DNA from 3 places in the Sulfurovum zhangzhouensis genome. Region 1 is predicted to be linked to each of the others. Evidence: riboswitches for the same ligand, from Rfam matches in the RefSeq annotation. Region 1 holds a riboswitch; each other region holds the start of a gene.

Region 1 (7,850 bases):
AGCTTATTTTTGTGGATATTAAAAAGTGTCGTCACAGCATCTGCGATCATCGTCCTTCTTTGAAGCTCTATCTCTGCGGTGTTTGCTTCACGCAATGCCTGAGAGTATTTGATCGCGTAGTAGATACCGCCTGAGCGGAAAATAGGCTGATCAATACTTACTGTAAAATTCGAACTGTCTCTAGTATCACCAAACTGTGTTGAGTAGCTTTTACTGTAACGCACATTGATTGGATTGATCCAGCTTTTGGAAAGTTGATCACTCTCTAATTCATTGGTCTTCATCTGATAATCAAAGATCATCGATTTCTTGGTAGAGAGGATATCTCCCAACTCATCTGCATAAGAGAGCATCGATACTCCCACAGCCAGTAACAGTGTTCTCATTATGCTTGTTTTCATTACGCTTCTACCTTCCCAAGTGCAGATTCCAAACGTTTGAATCCTTCATCCATCTCTTCTTTTGTAATCGTAATACTAGGAAGGAAACGAACTGTATTACGCCCTGCTTTCAAGATCACCAATCCCTCTTTCATTGCACCTTTAATGACTGCTACCTGAATATCAGCAGATTTCGCACGTAGTCCTCTCATCAGACCGATACCTACCTCTTTTTCAAAAAGGTTAGGATGACGCTTGGCAATATCTTGAAGCTTCTCTTCAAAGTAAAGCAAAGCCTCACCTACAGCACCACTCTCGTAATACTCTGAAAGGATCTCTAGTACAGCAAGTCCTGCAGCCGTACTTAGATAGTTTCCTCCAAAAGTACTTCCGTGATCACCTGCGACCAAAACATCTTTGTGCTTAGTCATCACTGCACCAATCGGTACGCCTCCGCCAAGCCCTTTTGCAAGCGTGATGATATCAGGTTCAATCCCGTAAAGGTTGGATGCAAGAAACTCACCGGTACGGTAAACCCCTGTCTGTACTTCATCTACAATAAGTAAGATTCCTTTCTCTTTGAGGTGTGCAGCAAGTTTTTGGATCTCCTCTTTTTCAAATGGCTGAACACCGCCTTCTCCCTGGACCAGTTCGATAAGTACAGCTACAGTCTCGTCATCGATCGCTTTATAGACATCATCGATACTCTTCTCATAACTGAAACCTTCCGGATACGGTGAGAAGTTTGGTGTATGAAAACTCTCCTGACCTGTTGCCTTCACTGTAGTGATCGTACGGCCGTGAAATGAGTGTTCAAGCGTGATCACTTTGTAACGTTTATTTTCAAACTTTGTTCCACCATATTTACGAGCGAGTTTGATCGCTCCTTCGTTCGCTTCTGCCCCCGAATTGGCAAAGAATACTCCCATATCGTATCCACTAAGCTCTACCATCTTCTGTGCCAGTTTTGCCTGAGGTTCTATCACTTGAAGGTTTGAGATATGGATGATATTCTTTGCCTGATTACAGATAGCTTCAACTAATTTCGGATGGTTATGACCTACAGAGTTTACTGCGATACCTGAAGCAAAGTCTATATAATCTTTTCCATTCTCATCATAGAGTGTTGCACCCTGTCCTTTGACAAAGTTTGTATAGTCACGTGAATAAGTTTGAAGCACATACTTTTTGTCTAATTCTTCTAATGTCATTTCCAGTTTTTCCGTTTGATATTTTAATTTCTCATATTATAGCAAAGTTTGCTTCTCTCTTTATGCTTCAGGGCAACGCTTTAATATCTCAAAAAGATTAATCATTTATTGACATTTATCGATATTTATCAATAAAAATCTCCCCGAATGTATGATATGATGCTAGAGAAATTTATAGCAAAAGGCTGATACGTGAAACTTCTGTGGTCTTTTTTGATCTTGACTATTACGCTCTGGTGTATTCCTGTCGATACAAAGCTTTATGAGGGTGAAAATACTCTAATATACTATGATCAGCTCTCACAGAAACTCTTCAATATTACACCGATGGATGATGAAGAGACCGAACGACTCCAAAATGAAAAAGTGCTGCTTGGAAAGCTCAAGTTATTGATCATAAATGAGCCGCAGGTTCAGACTTTTGATGCTTCACTGCTTGAAAAAGAAACCGTAAGTGAAACTGAATTTCTGAAACTATTTGAAATGCTTTCATCAGCAGTGGAACAGAAGAAGAAGCTAGAAGAGATACAGGTATTTACCCAGGAGAGGCTCGGATATCTTAAAAAATCCATTGAGTCTGTCACAGACCCCCAGTATAAAAACCTCCAGCTTTACCAGCTTCAGTTTGCATACTATAAGCTCAAACACCGCCATGACGAACTGACTGTAAAAAGCCTGACTCCATTTATAGAAGAGGGAGAGAATACCCTCTCGTTACTGATAACAAAAGTCAAGTTTGACATCAAAAAGATACAGAGTAATGTTGACAAAGTTGCAAAGGAGCTTGAAAACATCAACAAAAAGCTGATCGCTGCAAACCTTACCAAGGAACGTGAACTTCTATCCCAGGAACACATCTCTAAAAAACTTTCAGAAAAGATTGAAAAACTGACCAAAGAGAAGGATCACGTCCTACTGAAGCTTGCGGACAAAGAATTTCTTACCGGGTTCTACTATTTTCAAACAAAAGTATTCAAATCAGTCCTACAATCACAAAAAAAGATACACAGTATTCTCTCACAGCTCTCGTATCAAGATACACTACTGGATGCAAAGCTGGAAGAGTTTGAGAGACTGAGCAAAGAGAGCAAAGAGGCGATTAACTATAACGTCCTGTCACTCAGGGAGAATCTACTCTCAAGCTATGAGAAATTCTACGAATCTTTCCAAAAACCTTTTGTTGTGCTAGATGAAACACCGATCAGTTTTCTGAGTATTCTCAAACTGCTTGGGATTCTACTGATAGGATTTATCATTGCCAGAATCTACTTCCGTCTCTTTATCATGCTCCATAAAAAGCGTAAAGAGACCAAAGCTGTCTCCATCAAGATCATTGCAAATCTCGGAGTAACATTGATCCTTTTTGCCGCTTTTGTTATTGCATTGGGAAGCATAGGTCTAAGTATCACACATCTCGCTGTCATTGCAGGTGCACTCTCTATCGGTTTGGGCTTTGCACTCAGAAGCATCGTCTCCAGCATGATTTCAGGAATGGTATTATTGAGTGAAAAATACATCAAAACAGGAGATTATATCACTATCAAAGGAGACCTTACAGGTAAAGTGATGGATATAGGCTACAGAGCGACTCACCTTCGTACAATCGACAATATTGATATCGTTATTCCAAACAGCGAGCTCATTGACAGCCAAGTGATTAACCTGACGATGGAGGACAGGATACGAAGAATCTACGTCCCTTTCAAAGTACCTTATGGAAGCGATATCAAAAAGATTAGTTCACTCATCACCACAGCCGTCATGGAGAGTAAGATCAAACTGATCCGCGATATCCCTCGCAAAAAACCCAATGTATGGATGCAAACAGTCGGCGAAAGCTTTATTGAACTGGAACTACTGGTATGGATCGAAGGGATCAGACCCTCAACCCGTTCCAACCTGCTCATCCTAATCTATGAGACGTTACAGGCTAACGGTATTAATATGCCACTGCCACAGCTGGATGTACATTTGGGAGTACGAAAACCCTCCCAAAGACCGAAAATAGGGAATATGGCATACCATGTCAAATCGTAGGATGGAATAAAACTATAATCTAATCAGTCTTTAATGAACTGTATTTCTATGATCAAGCTCTCTCTATTTTCACCTTTACTTCCTGATAACAAGCACTCTCTCCCTCATCACTGATGATCGATGGTGTCAGGTAGTTAATACCGATCGTATTGTTGGTGATCAGTGCGCAGTCTGCTCTCATATATTCAGAACATTGCACTTCAAAGATATATTCTCCATGCTCAGAACTTACTTTCACCTTCTCACCGTCTTTAAATCCAAGTACCGGATTAAGCTGTATTTTATTGTCTCTAAGGAACTGTGTATTGATGGACTTTTTCGACTTTGGCGAGAGCAGCCAAAGTGTCTCATCTTTTGGTTTGTTCTGACTCTCTTTTCTGTACTTGGTAAAACGTTTTGTATTGACAAAATCATCGTTAAAGTCTTCAATGAACTCAAACTCATCTTCACCATCATCGCCAAAGCCATCACTATAAGGTAACGCTTCATAAGCCGGACTTACCAGTTCACCGTTAAGTTCTTCACATTGTGAGAGCCATGCATTAATATAGTACTCTTCACTCTCAAGTCCACTCAAATCAAATGTATCAAAGAGGTACTTGGTAAAGTCATACTCGCTGATACCGATATCAGACTCCGTGATCTTCTTCATGGCAGTAACATACTGATGACCGTAACTAAGCCTAACATCCTCTTTTTCATAGAATGTTTTAGCAGGGATAACAATACGAGCCATTTTTGATGTCTCATTCTCATGTAGACCAAAGTAGATAAGATTCTCTACACCCTCCAGCTCTTCTACCACCCTGTTTGTATCAGGCATTGAAGCAGCCGGGTTTCCTCCCTGTACCAATACTGTGTCAAAATCACTAAACTCAGTATCTACTTTACTTACACGCTTGCAGGTTGTCTCAAAGGGATTCTTAAATCCCAGCTTACTATCCCCTAGGTAACTTACACCGCACCCTTCACGGCCAAATAACCCTAAAACTGCGGCAAGTGAATCTATTGCATGCAGCGTATAAGAACCAGTCGAGTACTTCTGTACCCCGGCACCGACAAGGAATACCACTTTTCTATCACGCAGATAGTTCAGTACTCGTCCAAAATCTCCAAGATCAAGATCAATATACTTTAAGATCGCCTTGATACGATGCTCTCTTGTATAGTCATAATAGTCTTCGAAGCCAGGTGCAAACTCTTCCATCCATTCTTTATTTTCACTGTCTTCCATAAAGATAAAACGGGATAACATGATCGCAATATAGTAATCTGTACGTGGAGCAACCTGTAAAAAGACATCTGCTTTCTTTGCGATCTCTGTACGTACAGGATCGATCACGATAAGCTTTTTACCCTCAAGGTAAGGCATGAGATGAGAATTGGTCACAGTGAGGTTTCGACCCCAGACAACCACTACTTCAGACTTCTGAATCTGCTCAAGAGGTAGTGTCTTATTGATTCCTCTTCCCTCTTCTATTCCTGCGGCTCCTGCACCGTCACACAGGCTTCCTTTAGTCAGGTAGCCTCCGATCTGTTCCATAAAAAGGTCGGTAACTTCCTGCATAACACCCACATTACCTGAACCTCTCCAAAGCAGACTTTTTTCTTTGTTAAAAGCCTCGGCTACTGCGGCCAATGCCTCCTCCAGACTCACCTCTTTGCCATCTACTCTAGGCTTACTGATACGCTCAGTCTCATCCATATATTTGTTGAGTACTGCACAAAGTGCTCCATTACCGGCAGGATGATTCGCATCACCATGCATCTTACCATCTTCGTAGATGATATTACACGCATCATAACAGTCAAGCCCACATGCGGTCTTCTCTGACATTATTTAAGCTCCACTTTGACGAGCTTGGAGAATGAGCCCTCAGGTGCATCCAAATAGATCTCTGCACGATATGAGGAGATAAACTTCTCATCAGCAACTTTCCATACCTTATCGACTTTATATTCGCTTTTTTCGCCGTCAAGATAAACCGCTTTTTGTTCAATACCTTCCAACTCTTCGGGATCTAAATAGAGTACGAGCTTTGCCCTGCTCGCATCTACTACCTTTGCCAAAGGTGAACCCGGAGTAACATAATCACCTTTACGAACCATAATTTCATACAGATACTTATGGTTCAGAATAATGGATTTTTTTTCGATACTATCTTCCAGCTGGGCAATCTTATACTGCATATCCAAATACTGTGTTTTTGCAGAAGCAAAACTGTAAAAAGCATCATCTTTTTGGGCCGCAGATGCTGTTGACAACTTATTTATGCGATGAAAATATGACTCTTTTCGTTTTAAAGTTTCTTGAAGAATAAGAAGATTTTCATTTGATGTTTTCAAGTTAATTTTATCCAAACGGTCATCCAAATAAATAACACGTTTTTGATCCACTACACTCCCTTCAGCATCAAGGTCAACATCCATTACCAACGCACTAACTGCAGACTTCAATGTGACGGATTCATAAGGCTCTAGTTTTGCATAATGTACTTTTGCAAATACAAATAACGGAAAAATCAATAATAACAGTACTCTCATCTTTATATCTCTTTTTGGGTTGATTATATCGAAATAGCGTTAATTGATAGATGACTAAGAAAATAAAAGGTAAATTTTACCGGGTTGTGTTATCAGGAGTAAAGAAAGTTAAGTTTTTTTATAAAAGTAGAATAAAACGAAAAAATCGTTTTAACCTCTACTTTTATAATTATTGTATTGATATGACTATATAGTTTAATAATTGATTATTTTAACCCTATTAAATAGTATCGTCATCATCCTCTTCATCTACGATACCGTCATTATCGTCGTCATCATCTTCATCATCATCTATTCCGTCATTATCATCGTCATCATCTTCATCATCATCTAAACTATCGTTGTCATCATCCACATCAGCATTATTTGTAATACCATCACCATCTAAATCGTTGATCTCATCTTCATCTTCTTCATCGATAATCCCATCATTATCATCATCTGGATCTTCTGCATCGACAATCCCATCATTATCATCATCATTATCATAGATATCTATTATATCATCACCATCTTTATCCATTGGATCATTCTCAAGCTCAACTGAAAGTAAACCATTTTCTACTTCTAGCTCCAAGACCTGATCCACAACACCATCACCGTCAACATCAATACTAGCATTTCTTTCCATAGCCAAATCTACAAATCCAAGATCAACATCACCTTCTGCTCTGAAAAGTGTAGTGTTTCCATCAGCTGTAACAATTCCAATTTGTGTTACTACTTTATTATCAGGATCATTTTCATTGGTTGTCATTACTAAACGACAGTCAGTGTTAACTGGTACTTCGATTGCAAATGGATGCTCAGTTGTACCATCTTGAACAGAATTTGTAGAATAGTAGCTACCATCTTCACAAAATACTTCTATAAGTGTCCCTGGGACTTTACCACTAATTGTTGCTGTTTGAACTGCTGAGGAGCTTCCTCCACAACCGATTAACGAAAAACCTAACAGAGTTGAGAATAACCCACCTGCTACAATATGAAATTTTTTCAAAACTTATCCTTTAAATAAATTATGTATATTATTCAACTAATGAAAACAACTTTAGCGATCTGGAAACTTTAAAAGGTCCATTTCATTCTATAGTAGCTTCACTAAAAATTTGATATAAAAAATATCTTTGAATTAAATATGATTATAGACAACCTGCTGAAACATGAAAGGAATGAAGGAATGAAGTATTCACTATAAGCAACCCGGCTATCTGCAAGAGACCCGTGGCTTTCCGTCCTTGCTTCACAACAAGTTTGGCACAACAATAATATTTAAAAACCTTTTCAACTTATTGGATTTCATTATAACAAACTATAAATAAAATCTTTTCTTTAATTGGTAACAAATTGATAACATTACAATTTATATGAATATGACTGCACGACAAATACACATAAATACATTACACTAGATAAAAATAACTCAAAAAGGACATAATATGTATCCATTTGGTCATTGTTGGGGAATGGGAGGATGGTTAGTACCTATCATATTATTGATTATTCTTTTTTATTTTCTCAAAGAGAAACAAAAAAGAGACACTTCTTCAGCGCAGGATATACTTGATCATCGGTATGCCAAAGGAGAAATAGATAAAGAGGAATACGAGGAAAGATCAAAGACTCTGAAAAAAGATTAGAAATGAGATCTCCCAATGCAAAGACGGACATTCTGTCT
Region 2 (7,850 bases), on a different contig from region 1:
AGAGAGGGAAATCCTCGCACCATCCACGTGTATAGGTATAGGATCACTCAAGATTGTCCCATAGCTGGTTTGTGCATATGCAGTATTTGTATATGATCCTGATGTAGTTGTTGCTTGTGCAGTAAATATAAGTTTGATTTGACCACCGTCTGGAACGATCTCATCAAAAGACCAGCTTATTGTTCCTGTCTCTCCTGCTAGAGGAGCAGAACTTGTAGTAATAGGTGCTCCGTTATGCTCAAGACTGACTAGGCTTTTATAACTAAAGCCGTTTGGAAGCACATCTGAAATTTGTGAGACATAAAGATCAAAACCTGTAGAGTTATTGATATCAATCGTAAAGTTAACATCCTCACCTGCAAGAAGATTTTCTATAGATGCGTATTTTTCAATCGTAGGTGCAACACCACAGGTATTGACTGCAAGCGATATACTCTTGACACCAGTGATATCCGGATTTGCATGCCAAATCTCATTTCCATCGGTATAAGTTGCCCCCGCAGCCAGGATAGATGCGTTTACTTCTGCTTCAGAAAGATATGAGAACGTACGATTGATTTTGGCACTGGCATTCATATCATCATCTACTATTGTAGGATTATCGATTGCCTGTACCCCTATAAGGTATTGCCCTTTAAATAGCTCTGTAGAGTCCCAGTTTACCATCCAGTCTGTAAAGCTTGTTCGTATTGCAGGAGCTGCTATCTGTGTCCACTCATTTCCATCATTGGCTACACCATCACCATTGTCATCTCTATAATAGAAAAATATTACATCACTTACCGATGATATAGCCTCTCCATCAACAATAGCAATAACATCTTTTACTTTCGCAGTCAAAACTGTCGGATTACACCCGCTTGCCCCTATATCATCCACAATAGGCTGCTCGTATGGTTCTTCCTTACTGAAACTGATATAGTCGCCAAATGGTCCGGGTTTATTGGGATCAGCTATCCAATCGTTATTGATAGCACAATCTTTTTGGAATGGATTGTTCAAGCTGTTTGCCGTACAAAAAAGCATAGAGATAGGAGTATCTCTTTCAAGCTTTGGTCCTCCATAGCTGGAAGCATCTATCATAGACATAGGAATCTGATAGTCGATATAGTACTCTTGACATGGAGAATCTTGATTATACGAAGAGCGTGTAGTCCCATAGTCCCACACCTTTTTCGTATCAGGTGCTGCAATAATTGTACTCCAGTCTGTTGTTGGATTAGCAGCATTTCCATCGAAATTCAATATAGTTGAACCATCAGTAAAGGCAGTTGGATTATGTCCCAATAGTTTGATATTTTCAGGATCATTTATATAATCAATTGACTGGGTAGGAATATTGCCATAAATACCAAAAATTCTATCTATCGCTACGCCAGGGGCACCGGATGATCCATCCAGATGTGCCGCAATATCACGATACCCATCTCCGTCTATATCGAAAAATACTGTCCATAACGCTGATCCCCAAGGATCTACATTACTATATGCTCCTGCGTTCGGTCCTGTGGCATAGGTATTGGCTATTTGTTCCACCCTCCAACGAAACATAATGACATCATTTGCAGGATCAGTAGGATCTTTATAGAGATAGTAGTAGATACTTGGTTCAGCCTTGTCTGTACACGATGAAGCGATATTTACATAGTTTTGAGGACGTGTACCACCATTGGAAGTGTCGCCTGTACGTGGATCATTAATGCTCTCACCAAAACGGCTATAAGGTTTCCATTCGTTCTTTTGCGGCCATGGTGCAGGCTTGAAGTGGACTGCCGCACCATCCCCGTTTGTCCCCCAGGCAGGAGGATAAGGATCAGCATTCAGCTGTATTGAAAAAAGTATAAATACAAATACAAAAAAACGATTGAGTAATGACATGGGTCTCCCTTAAATTACAGATGTATAATTTATTGGTAACCCGGCTGTCTAAGATGATAAAGAAGCTACTTTAACGCTCTGATATATAGACCCGTGGCTTTCCGTCCTATCCTCACGAATAGTTTGGCTTTGACAATATTCCTCTCCTGTAGTGACTAAAATAACGCGCAAGTATAACAGTAGAATGTTGCCGAAATGTCACAGTTTTAAAAATATATCATAAAAATAGATTTTTTTAATATAACGGGGAAATTTACATTTTTTTGCTATGATTTTTCTAAAACAAAGTGAGCTTTTGTGTATCTGTTCCGATTACTCTTTCTTTTACTTTTATCTCTAATAACTATCGCCAATGCTCAGGATCAAACACTTGAAAAAGTTTCCGTACAGTTTGAGTGGAAACACCAGTTTGAGTTTGCAGGGTTTTACGCAGCCAAGGAGAAAGGTTTCTATAAAGAGGCAGGACTTGATGTCACGATCAACGAGCATTCTCCTGGTATCGATACGGTTGAAAATGTATTGCAAGGTGTATCGACCTATGGAATATCCTCTTCACAACTCATACTTGATCGTCTTGCCGGGAAAAAGGTAGTTCTGCTTGCTTCCTATTTTAAACAAAATGCTCTTGTCCTGATCACAAGACCGGAGATCCAAAGCATTGAAGCATTAAAAGACAAACAAATCATGGGAACAACAGGTGAGTTAACTCAATCAAGTCTTGCTGCTATGCTACAGTTACACAACCTAAAGCCGGATGATATCACGGTGATACCTCACAGTTATGATATCAACGCATTTAAAAACGGTGAAGTCGATGCTATAACTGCCTTTATTTCAAATGAACCTTTTTTTCTTGATCAAAAACAGGTATCTTACAAGATCTTCAACCCTGCTGAGTATGGTATTTACTCTTATGATGTTGAGCTCTTTACCAGCGAGAAGGAAGCCACACAACATCCACATAGGACACAAAGATTCATCAATGCTACACGTAAAGGCTGGAAGTATGCACTCAATCATAAGGAAGAGATCATTGATCTCATCTATGAAAAATATTCCAAAGCCAAATCAAAAGAAGCACTGCTCTATGAAGCCAAAATCACTGAAAACCTCATCAAAAAGGAGCTCTTTAGCATTGGAGCTATCGTACCTGAACTAATCAAACTCAACACCGATCTCTACGTACAGCTTGGGATGGTCACTCCTGATTGGGACCTTGATGGTTTTATCTTTAATCTCAAACCTCACAAGATCAACCTGACACCTACTGAGTCAGCATTTATTGAATCACATCCCATCATTCGTTGCAGCGCTGTATCATGGAAGCCCTTTTCTTCGATTACGGGAGAAACATACAGCGGTATATTTCATGAGTACTACAAGTTGATAGAACAACGTACCGGTCTTAAGTTCGAATTTGTAAAAATAGGTGACGGTGTCAATTTCCAGTATGTTCTTGATGCATTGAAACGCAAAGAGATCGATATGATCTATGGGAGCGGGAAAACACTTGAGAGAACAAACTATGCCCTCTTTGCCGGACCTCTCATGCAGGCAAGCTTGTCCATTGTATCCCATAGAGAAAACCGATTCTATACCTTAGAGAGTCTTAAAGATAAAACGATTGCTGTAGCAAAAGGAAGTACTGCTTCAGAGTACATCAAAGAAAATTTTCCTACAATGAATCTTCTGTATACCAACAGTATCGATGAAGCACTCTATAAGGTCAGTGAGCAAAAAGCCGATGCCGTTGTTGACAACCTGGTCGTACTTGACTATATGATAAGAGATAACTACCAGTTTCATCAGATCGAGATTACAGGTATCAATGATGATGGTTTTGATATCTATGGACTAATACGGGATGATTATCCTATCCTTCGCCAGATACTCGACAAAGCCATCCGGTCTGTAACACAAGAAGAGTTATTAAGTATCAATAATAGACTGATACGTTCTACGATACAGACTACAAATCCTTATGATATCAACTTAAGTACAGAAGAGTTGGCAATCATCAGAAAAAATACATTTATTTCATTGAGCAAACATGAAGCAGAGTACCTCAAAGAGAAAAAATCATTGACACTTTGTGTCGATCCAAACTGGTTACCGTTCGAGAAAATGGAAAAAGGGAAGCATATAGGAATGAGCGCCGAATATTTTGGGTTGATCTCATCTAGAATCGGTATTCCTATTACTGTCATACCTACAACAACTTGGGAGAAGTCTCTCTCTTATGCAAAAGCAAGAAAGTGTGATATTCTCTCATTATCCATGGAAACCCCCTCACGCAAAGCCTATCTAGACTTCACGGATCCCTTATTAGAGGTTCCTCTGGTTATCACAACTACCTATGATCAGTTTTTTATTAGTGATATCAGTGAGCTCAGAGGTAAAAAGATCGGTATAGTCAAAGGATATGCGTTCAAAGAGCTTCTGCAAACCAGATATCCTGATATCCAATTTATTGAAGCAGTATCGATCGAAGAGGGGCTAAAAAGTGTCATAAAAGGAGAAACGTTTGGTTTTATCGATAATCTCACCGCAATCGGATATCAGATACAAAAAAACTTTCCGGGCTCTCTTAAGGTCTCTGGTAAATTCAATGAGAAGCAGGAACTTAGCCTTGGTGTACGTAATGATGAACCTGCATTGCTTGGGATATTGAACAAAGCTGTAGGCTCTATTGATGAAAAGACAAAAGAGAATATTCTTAACAGTTGGATCACGATCAAATATGAACAAGGATTTAACTATATACTTTTAGGAAAGGTACTCACACCATTCGTTCTGATCGCACTCTTATTGCTATTTAGACAAAGCGTATTGAGCAAATATAATGCTCAGCTTAAAAATGAGGTAGAAGAAAAGGTTAAAGAGCTGAGAAAGAAAGATAAAATACTGCTCAAAAAACACCGAATGGCTGCAATGGGAGAAGTACTTAGTCTCATTGCACACCAATGGAAACAGCCATTGTCCGCGATTAGTAGTACACTTATGGGAATAAAAGTCAAATTAGTAAGTGGTCAATATAATCTTAATGATCAAACAGACCGAGAAAAATTTTTACTATATCTTGATCAAAAACACAACCGTATCAATCACTATGTAGAGTTTCTTTCCAACACAACAGATGACTTCAGAAACTTTTTTAATCCGAATAAGCATAAAGAGTCTACTTCACTTCTTGTACCAATCAGAAGTGCACTACAGATAGTACAAGGCTCGATGCAAACTCATGGTATTAACATCAAAGAAGATCTTCGGATCGATGCAGAACTTATGCTCTACAAAAATGAAATCACGCAGGTGGTGTTGAACCTTCTTAAAAACAGTGAGGATAACTTTTTGGAGAAGGCTATACCTCATCCGGAGATCATCATTACTACCTACACTGATCAAGATCATTACATAATCCGTATCTGTGATAACGGCGGAGGTATACCAAAAGAACATATAAATAATATTTTTGATCCCTACTTCAGCACAAAACATGAAGATATTGGGACAGGGCTTGGACTTTATATGTCCAAGATCATCGTTGAAGAGCACCATGGCGGGTTACTGAATATGTACAATACTGATCAGGGAGTTTGTTTTGAGATCATATTGACAAAGAGGTATACCGGGAATAACTGAGCTTACTTTTTAAGTGTAAGTTTATAACCCATTCCATAAATATTGGAGATAATCTCTAAAGGCAGCTTTTTACGTAGTTTTGAAACCAGGTTACGGATATTTTTTTCACCTATTTCGATCTGGCACTCATCAAACCGGTAAAGAATCTCTTCCGTAGTACAGAGGTGTTCAGATTTCTCAAGTAAAAGTTGCAATAGAATCAATTCATATCTTGTTAGTTCGATTGCTACTCCTTCCTGTGAGAGAACATTTTTCTTACTATCCCAAACAAACCCTTCACCCAGTTGTAACATTGTAGTCTCAGATGGTTGGTTCATCTCTTCAATGATTTTACTGCCCAGATTACCTAGAACATCTATCAACTCTTCATATTTAATCGGCTTTGTTAAAAAGTGGGAAATACCAAGGTTTATCAATGGTATCAAAAAATTAGAGTCTGTATGTGCAGAAAGGATAATGATCTGCTGTACACTGTTTATCTCTCTTACCCTTGTACTTAGTTCTATCCCATTCATCGGTGACATCTGGATATCGGTCATAAGCAGATCAAAACTTTTGTCATTTTCAGAGTAGTATGTTTGATAAAATTTTAAGGCTTCTTCCCCACTTGAAGCGACAGTTACACTATTAAAAAGATCTTCAAGTAGCTCAGCCATATCATTCCTTAGTGGCTCATAATCTTCTACTAGAAGTATCGAAAGATCTTTAGTTTTAGAAAAAGTCTTACTATAATTAACCATGATTTTCTCTTCCCCTGAGTTATTCCTATGAAAATATTAACATAAAAATAAATTATATACCATTAAAATTATCATAAGTATTAATTATTACTTAAGGTACCCCATTGCAGTAGCGATAATGTCATCATCGTCTTTACTTGGAGACTTCAGTACGACCCGATCTTTCCCTTCCTCGATAAACTCGATAAAGACATTCTCTCCATAAGAAGAGACTTTTGATATTCCTTGCTGGCGTGCTAGTACCTTCATCACGATCACATCGATGAACTGCTTAGTGACCCTATCAAGCTTACCGAACCTATCTTCGATCTCTGAACTGATCTCATATACTTCCCCGGTAGTTTCGCAAAGTGAGAGACGACGATACAGTTCAAGACGGAGTCTATCCTCTTCAATAAGCTCTTCATTGAGATACGCATCGACATTGAGCTTCATATCCACATGCTGGCTGACCTCTTTATCCTGACCACTTAGTTCCTTGATCGCATCCTCAAGCATACGCAGGTAGAGGGAATATCCGATCTGTTTGATATGCCCGGACTGTGCTTCTCCAATAATATTTCCTCCTCCCCTGATCTCAAGGTCATGGAAGGCCAGTACTGCTCCACTGCCAAGATCCGAGTGTGATTCCAAAGCAAGCAGTCTTCGTTTTGCCTGTTCCGTCAAACGGTCTTTGTCTGAGACGATAAAGTAGGCATACCCCTCTTTTGATCCTCTTCCCACTCGTCCGCGTAGCTGATGCAGATCTGCGATACCGAAGTTATCCGCACCATCCACGATCATTGTGTTGGCATGCGGCATATGGATACCCGATTCAACGATCGAAGTAGAAAGCAGCAGATCATACTCCCCGTCTTCAAACTTCATCATCTCATCTTCTGTCTCTTTGGCTGATATTTTAGAGTGCAATACCGCGATACGAAGAGTTGGAAGAATATCCAGGAGCTCTTTTTTCTTATCTTCAATCGCTGCAATCGAGTTAAAGACATAGAAGACCTGACCACCGCGACGCAATTCACGCAGGATTGCCTCTTTGATCACCTTCTCATCATAACTCTTCACAAATGTACGTACACCTTGACGTTCAACCGGAGGAGTAAGGATCTCGGAGAAGGTCTTCACCTGTGACATTGCCATATTGAGACTTCTTGGGATCGGAGTAGCTGACATTGAAAGCAGATGCACATCGATACTGATCTCTTTGAGTGCTTCTTTTTGTTTCACCCCAAACTTATGTTCTTCATCGATCACAACCAGCGCCAAATTTTTAAACTTTGCTCCAAGCAAAGCATGGGTTCCTACCACGATATCGATCGAGCCGTCTTCAAGTCCTACCAATACTTCACGTTTTTGTTTGGCTGTAGAAAAACGGTCCAGCTTCGCTACCCTGATCTCTTCATCTTTAAAACGTTCTTTGAGTGACTTGAAATGCTGTGCACTAAGTAATGTGGTCGGTGCGATCATCATCGCTTGGTAACCGTTTTTTACTGCAACATACATCCCGTTCATCGCTACTTCTGTCTTCCCAAACCCTACATCGGCACTAAGCAGCCTGTCCATCATGCGGCCGCTGCTGAGATCATCAAGCAT
Region 3 (7,850 bases), on a different contig from region 1:
AATGAAGCAAAATCTCTTTTCCTTGCAAACATGTCACATGAGATCCGTACACCGCTGAACGGTATCGTTGGATTTACAGAAATCCTCAGAAGTACAGATCTTAACGCTGAGCAAAGAGAATTCCTGAACATTATCGATAAAAGTTCTGAAAACCTTCTCAGCATTATCAACAATATTCTTGACCTTTCTAAAATTGAAAGTAATAAAATCGAGATTGAAAACATTGTATTTGATGCAGCTGAAGAGTTCGAAAGTGCTCTTGAAACCTATGCGGTTGGTGCTGCAGAGAAAAATATCGATCTTAACTTCTATATGGATCCTAACATCTCCAAAAAACTTAAGGGTGACCCTACTAAGATCAAAGAGATTGTTATTAACCTACTTTCTAATGCTATCAAATTTACCAGTTACGGTGGAGAGATCAATGTTGAGATCAAAAGAGTTGATAGCCATGAGGGTGAATCCAACATTATGTTCAGTGTTTCAGACAATGGTATCGGTATGACAAAAGATCAGCAAGCACGTGTATTTGATGCATTCTCACAAGCAGATGTTTCAGTAACAAGAAAATACGGTGGTACGGGTCTTGGTCTTACTATCTCAAGCCAGTTTGTTGAACTTATGGGTGGTGTACTTGAACTAGAAAGTGCAAAAGATAAAGGTACGACATTCTTCTTTACTATTCCATTGGAAGAAGTAGCTTCTACAGAAGCAAATTACATTAATGCATTTACTGATGTAACGATTGGAAAATATCAACAAGATATCCCAACTAAACTTGATACATACTTTGAAAAATACTTTAACTTCTATGGCAATGCAGTTAAACATTTCGAATCTGTAGGAGATCTTAAAGAGCTAATTGACAGTGACTCATGTTCTTCTTACTGGGTTGATATCGATAAAGCAAAACAAAATATTCTTGATGCTGTACGCAATATCGACAAATCCAAACTTATTGTCATTGCAAATATTACAAGCAGAAACAAAGTAGAAGAGATTGGTGTTCCACAAGAGAATGTTATCTATAAGCCTATTACTATGACCAAAGTACAAGAGGTATTGAGTACTACATCAGAAACGACACCACAGATCATTGAAGAAGCTGAAGCAAAACAAGAGACATACTTTGATGCGAATATTCTTGTAACTGAAGACAATATTATCAACCAAAAACTTATTACCCGTATCCTACAACAGCACGGTATTAACGTTGATATTGCCAATAACGGTCTAGAGTCATTTGAAAAACGTAGATCAGGGAATTATGATCTTATCTTCATGGATATACAAATGCCGGTAATGGATGGTATCGAAGCAACACATGAGATCCTTGACTTTGAGGAAGATGAGGAAGAAGCACATATTCCTATCGTTGCCTTGACTGCAAATGCACTGAAAGGCGATAGAGAAAGATTCCTTGCTGAGGGTATGGATGAGTATATCACCAAACCGATCGAAACGGATGAGCTGCTTTATATTCTTAATAAGTTCTTATCACATAAAGCTGTTTCAGAGAAAAAAGATATAGCGAGTGCACCGACAGTTGCTAAGACTGAAGAAGTTGAGAGTTCAACAGTTTCAGAAGTTGCAATCAATGAAGAGACTGCTGAAGAGTCTCCAATGATCGATCTGCTAATGTCTGATGTGAGCGGTAAGAAGATTCTAATTGCCAAAAAGTTCCTTCTAGAAGGTAGAGTTCTTAAACAAGTGTTAGATAACCTAGGATATGAGTATGTTGTACTTGATAATCTCAGTAATTTACAAACAGAATTAGCTTCTGGAAATTATGACATTGTCTTTACTGATAGTGATTTGGTTACGGATGAAATAAGCAATATTTCTGATAATATAGCTATAATTACAGCTCAAAACTCGAAAGAACAAATAGAAAGTATCATTCAAGAGAATAGAGGATAATATAAATGGCACTAAAAGTACTAATAGTAGATGATGACTTTATCAATAGAAAATTGTTACAAACTCTTTTAAAGAAAAATCCAAAAGTTATAGAGACTATTGAAGCAGAAAATGGCTCTGATGCTTTGGATAAGCTCAAAAAAGATCCAAGTATCAATGTAGTGCTGCTTGATATTATGATGCCTGTGGTAGACGGTGTAGAATTCTTGAAGATATTTAGAGCAGACATGACTAACTCTCATATTCCTGTGATTGTACTCTCAACAGATGACACAAGAAAAACAGAAGTATTTGAGAATGGTGCGAACGACTTCCTGAGAAAACCGGTAAAAGAAGGTGATCTCAGTGCAAAATTGGAGCAGTGGTCTTAAGAACCACCGCTTCACCTTTCTAATGTTTTACAGAGCTTCAAGCTCTGTAAACTCTTCCTTCCTTTTTAATCTACAAATATCTCTTTAAGTACATCATCGATAGTTTTAACAGGAATGATCTTTACTGCATCAATTACTTCCTCAGGTATTTCATCCATATCTCTTTCATAGTTCTTAAGAGGGATTAGCGCACGCTTCACACCTGCAGTATATGCAGCAATCAACTTCTCTTTAAGGCCACCGATCGGCAAAACATTACCGGTCAGAGTAACCTCACCAGTCATTGCTATTTTGTTATCGATCTTTTTTTCACTTAGTACGGATGCAATAGCAGATACCATTGCGATACCGGCACTTGGTCCATCTTTTGGTGTTGCACCTTCAGGCACGTGGATATGCAGATCATATCGTTTATACACTTCAGAGGCATCAAGTTCTATACGTTCTTCTTTCTCATTTATTGTATGAGGTATAATTGATGGAGAGATCGGCAGTTTATGCTCATCTATCAGTATCTTAACCACAGAATGAGCAATACGTACCGATTCTTTCATTACATCACCAAGTTTTCCAGTAAGCTGTAATCCGCCTTTTCCTTTGATTTTTATCGCTTCAACGGTTAAGACATCCCCGCCGACAGCTGTCCATGCTAATCCATTGACAACACCGACTTGTGGTTCAGGGTGTACAGGTGAAATTTCAAATACTTTTTTGTCAGTGAACTTCTCAAGATTTTTCTTAGTGATCGATATCTTGTTCAAACTACGATCTTCAAGTAACCTTCTTGCACTCTTACGCATAAGGTCCGCAATACGTCTTCGTAAATTTCTCACCCCAGCTTCTCTAGTATAATCACTGATAAGGACTTTAAGCGCTTTATCACTGATAGATACTTCACTAGTTCTAAGAGCATGTTTTTTGGTTTCCTGAGGGATGAGATACCGTCTAGCAATTTCAAATTTTTCTCTTGGTGTATAGGAGTTCAATCCAATAAACTCCATCCTGTCACGTAATGGCGCAGGTATACGTCCTACCTCATTTGCCGTGGCAATAAAAATCGCTTTACTTAGATCAATATTAAAGTTTAGATAGTAATCACGATACTTAACATTCTGTTCAGGGTCAAGAATCTCAAGCAGTGCGGCAGTTGGGTCACCCCTCATACTACGCCCTACTTTATCAATCTCGTCCAGTACGATCACCGGATCCATACTTTTACCCTCTATCAGACCTTGTACCAAACGCCCTGGCATTGCCCCTACGTAAGTACGTCTGTGGCCTCTTAGTTCATTCACATCTTCCAATCCACCCAATGCAATACGCACCAAAGGTCTTCCAAGGGCCGTAGCAATTGAGTTTGCCAATGAAGTTTTTCCTACACCCGGAGGTCCTGCAAAACAGAGTATTGCTCCATTGGTCTCTTTTTGCTTCAGTCCTCTTAACGATGCCAGCTCTCGTACAGAGAAAAACTCTACGATACGCTCTTTTGGTTTTTCCAAGGAATAGTGATCTTTATCAAGTTCTTGAGCAACTTTTTCTACACTAAGGTTCTGCTTCGTAAATTTTCCAAACGGCAGATCAAGGACCCATTCCAAATAAGTTTGTAGTACGTTTGCATCTGCAGATTCAGGGTGCATACGAGCAAAACGCTCTAACTGTTTACTGATCTCTTTAAAAGCATCTTCATGCATGTGAGGCTTTAATGCTTCGATCTTTTCTCTAAAATTCGAGATCTCTTCTTCTCGCTGAGTATCAATACCAAGCTCATGCTGTATCTCTTTGAGCTGTTCTTTAAGAAAATACTCTTTGTTGGTCTGTTCGATCTTACTGTGTACTTTTGTACGTATTTCTTTTTGAATTTTTGCCGCTTCGATCTCAGAAGTAATGACATCAATAAGTGCAAGCAAACGTTTTTCAATATTCAGTTCGATATAGAGTTTGTAAGCTACCTCTTTATCCAATTTTAACATCGAGGACACAAGATCTGCGATACGGTTAGGCTCATCATTCTCTTCAATAGTACGTAAAAGATCAGCTGGGATATTACTGTTAAGAGAAGAAAGCTTCTTGATCTTACCGCGAAGGATATCCATTAGTGCATTTGTTTTCAGCTCATTATAGGGTTCAAGCTCGACAGTATCTATCATTGCTTCATTAATTTCTCCTTCAACGGCTTCAACGATCTTAGCACGTGAAAGTCCTTGAAAGAGAATCTTGACTCTTCCGTCAGGCAGATGGACTTTACGCATGATGGAACCTACCACCCCTACTTTATACATCGCATCAAAACCTCTTTCACCTTCTTTCCCGCTTATAGAAGAGGTCACAAAGAGTAATGAATTGTTTTCCATTGCCATAGTAGCTGCATCGATATCTTTTTGATTGCTCAGAAAAATTGGGCTGATCATAAAAGGATACAAAAAAAGCTCATCTTCTACAACTACCGGCAGCTGTGTGGGAAATGCTTCATAATCACTTAATTGCATACTTATATTTCCTTTGTTCTATCTATAAAATTCTGTCTATTTTAATAAACATAGACTATATCAAATAATTTTTTGTTTATGATATTCCCTTCTAGGGTACCGAAAAAAGATTAACCGTTTTCAACCGACTGAAAGGTCAATCAAATACAGCACCTATAATCCCCTGTTCAGGCGGTGTAATATCACTTTGCTGAACTACTGAACCTTTATTTTTATCTCTGTATATTTTTGCAGCTTCATCTTTTCCCGTACGATCATACAGTGCAGCGATATTTTCATTCAGAAGATATTGTGTCATATAGAGCCTAACCAACATCGTGTTTACTAAAGGCTGATATTCAGATCCCGGGTAACGGTTGATAAACGTCTTGGCATTTGTAACGGTATCTTCGATCAACTTTTGATCTTTATAAACATCCTTGATCCCCAAAAAAGAGGCTTTTATTTTCAAAAACTCTATATACTCACGATTGCTTCCTGCACCATATCGTTTATTATATTCATCCAGGTAAAAGTTTGCGAGCAGATACTCCTCTTTGCTCATATGAGCATGTGCCAACATAATGATTGCAGCAGGCATCATAGGAGAGCGCATATGTTCGCTTTTGAGAGAAATATAATAGGCATCAGCTTTATCCAAGTATCCCCCGGAGATATTCTTTGCTATCTTCTGATACCAGTAAAGTGCAGGTTTATTAAACTCTTCAACCGTACTTTCATCGTTTCCACACCCTACTAATAAAAAGGATAAAAACATCCCTACACCTATTGTTCTAATCATCTGTAACATATACGGCCACTCCCTGTCTAAGTTCTTTAACTCTCAATATCATAGCTCAAAATATGTAAAAATCGTATTAGCTTTGCTACAAATCAGACTTTTTACGTTAGAAAGAATTAAGTAACCTTATGCCATGATTTAACTATCTATAATGGCCAAACCTATTGCGAGGTAGGGACGGAAAGCCACGGGTCTCATGCAGATAGCCGGGTTGCAGAGTAAAGAGAAAAATGCTCATTTGACTCTACTTGCTATGTTTGGTCTCTTTTTGTAGCTTTTTACTATATTTTTTAGTATAATAAAAAGTAGTGGTTGGAAAGGAGGTTCTATGCAGTATCTAGCCCAAACTTTTAAAAGATTTTTTTTCACTTTGGTATCTTTTCGTATAGTCCGACAAACTATTTTTTCTTTATTCTCAAGCGTTTTGATACTTTTTAGTGGTGTTTTATATGCAGAAACAGAACCGAATAACTCCTGTATAACATCCGATCCGATACTTGCATTTGGAATTTATACGGGTTCTGATATAGGCTCCAGTAGTGAAGGTGACAGAGATTATTTCTCCTTCGATGTTCCGGCAAACGGGACATTACAAGTGACTGTCAATAATCATACAAATAAACTTTTGAACTACTCTGCACTTACATCACCTCTATGCCCATCTTCAAAGGTAGGATATATAGGGAACAATGCATCAAAAGTTTTTACGATCCCATCAACATTAACAGGAAGATATATCATTTTCTTAGAGGGAGATAGCGATAATGTTGCTAATACCTATGATATCTCTGCTGTTTTTACCCCAAATGTCCCATCTGTCGGTAATGACTTAAAAGTAACAAAAGTAGCAAATGTACAAGAGGCACTGATTTATGATCCTTTTTACTATACGATCAGTGTTAGTAATATCGGAGATCAAAATGTAACAGATATAAATCTTACCGATACACTTCCTGATCGTATGAAAGCCAATCTTGATATGATAAACGGTCTTACAACCGATTGGACTTGTATGGATGAGAACAATGATACAACGGGTGAAGTAGGAGGGGTAATCACATGTACTTTCGATAATGTGCTTCGCCCGGGGGATGTTTCTATCTTCAATTTCCATGTACGTGCTCCTGATAAGAATGGAACAATCATAAATACTATAGAGGTTAACAGCTCACTGCCTGATGTTGATCCAACCAACAATATAGATACGGAAACTACATTCATTACCAATGAAGTTGGTACCGCTGAACACCTCTGTTACACAGAACGAACTGAGATCCTTAATTCAGATTATAATGCTAGCTGTGAAATGAAAGGTAACTTCTACTATGGAAACGACTGTGAAGCCTACGTATTGGTCAGAGAGTACAATGCAACTACGATACTGAGTGATATCAAAGTCTATAAAATGTACGCGCCTGAGACAAAAGGTGGTTCATGTGAGTATTCTGCTACAACATCAGGAGGGGGATCATCAGGTGAATGTAACGATATTACCAACGTAAATGATTATGGATCTTATACTGAAGGATATGCCGTTGATATTAATAAAAACCTAGTAAATAATGTTCAAATATTATTAAAGGACAAGAAGACGTATAATACCCCTAGGATAGATGGTATTGCTATGTTTGGTGACTACATCACCGAATTAGGTTTTCATCATACAGGCCGTATTTATGAGTGTAACGGAACGAGTGAAGGGGGAGTCGAGATCACGACAAAAGCAGACCTGATCGATACACCAATCGATGCCGGCAATGCTCTTACATACAATATGTACACCTCAGATACTGACGGTTCACTTAAGTTTATCCAAACAATGACTGCAGGTGCACCAAGCAGGGATGTCATTGGAGTACACCTTAGCAAAGAAGGTGTAGCAATACCTTATCTGACCGATACCGGCATTCCGTATACTATTGTTCCGTATATGTCAAATAATACATGTTCACTGGCACTGGATAACATCATAGATCCAAATAGCGGGCAGCAACTGGTCATCGAAGTACCGTCGGGCTTTTACTCTTCACAAGGACAGATGATCGTACCGGCCGAAGTTTCAAAAATTTCCAGAATGCAATTGATCTTTGTTGATCCAAACTCATTGAGTATTGAAGGACAGAACTGTCTGGCGAACAGTAGTACAACAGGTAACTTTGCAAGACTCGCACAGTGTGTTAACTCCGAAGTACAGTATAAAACTGCCTTTGGTCAAGATGCATGGGACCGCTGTGGTATGGATGGGGGGAAACCGTGTCTATCAGATAATGGTGGATATGCTGATCCAGGCGA

What was found. Region 1 has a riboswitch for cyclic di-GMP ahead of PGH07_RS07675 (hypothetical protein). Riboswitches for the same ligand answer to the same signal wherever they lie in the genome.
Region 2: linked by a shared signal. The riboswitch ahead of PGH07_RS03930 (Ig-like domain-containing protein) and the one ahead of PGH07_RS07675 (hypothetical protein) in region 1 are both predicted to bind cyclic di-GMP.
Region 3: linked by a shared signal. The riboswitch ahead of PGH07_RS03510 (DUF6701 domain-containing protein) and the one ahead of PGH07_RS07675 (hypothetical protein) in region 1 are both predicted to bind cyclic di-GMP.

Annotation. Positions count from the first base shown of each region.
Region 1 covers NZ_JAQIBD010000002.1:493,788-501,637, forward strand. The annotation lists gene PGH07_RS07650 (TolC family protein) at 1-401, opposite strand, end outside; gene PGH07_RS07655 (aspartate aminotransferase family protein) at 401-1,591, opposite strand; gene PGH07_RS07660 (mechanosensitive ion channel family protein) at 1,784-3,628, shown strand; gene PGH07_RS07665 (molybdopterin-dependent oxidoreductase) at 3,681-5,465, opposite strand; gene PGH07_RS07670 (efflux RND transporter periplasmic adaptor subunit) at 5,465-6,172, opposite strand; gene PGH07_RS07675 (hypothetical protein) at 6,393-6,929, opposite strand; cyclic di-GMP riboswitch class I at 7,367-7,441, opposite strand; gene PGH07_RS07680 (SHOCT domain-containing protein) at 7,612-7,812, shown strand.
Region 2 covers NZ_JAQIBD010000001.1:751,493-759,342, forward strand. The annotation lists gene PGH07_RS03930 (Ig-like domain-containing protein) at 1-1,878, opposite strand, end outside; cyclic di-GMP riboswitch class I at 1,910-2,016, opposite strand; gene PGH07_RS03935 (ABC transporter substrate-binding protein) at 2,176-5,520, shown strand; gene PGH07_RS03940 (response regulator transcription factor) at 5,523-6,260, opposite strand; gene mfd (transcription-repair coupling factor) at 6,348-7,850, opposite strand, start outside.
Region 3 covers NZ_JAQIBD010000001.1:649,158-657,007, forward strand. The annotation lists gene PGH07_RS03490 (hybrid sensor histidine kinase/response regulator) at 1-1,920, shown strand, start outside; gene PGH07_RS03495 (response regulator) at 1,926-2,291, shown strand; gene lon (endopeptidase La) at 2,357-4,777, opposite strand; gene PGH07_RS03505 (outer membrane protein assembly factor BamD) at 4,914-5,567, opposite strand; cyclic di-GMP riboswitch class I at 5,703-5,777, shown strand; gene PGH07_RS03510 (DUF6701 domain-containing protein) at 5,887-7,850, shown strand, end outside.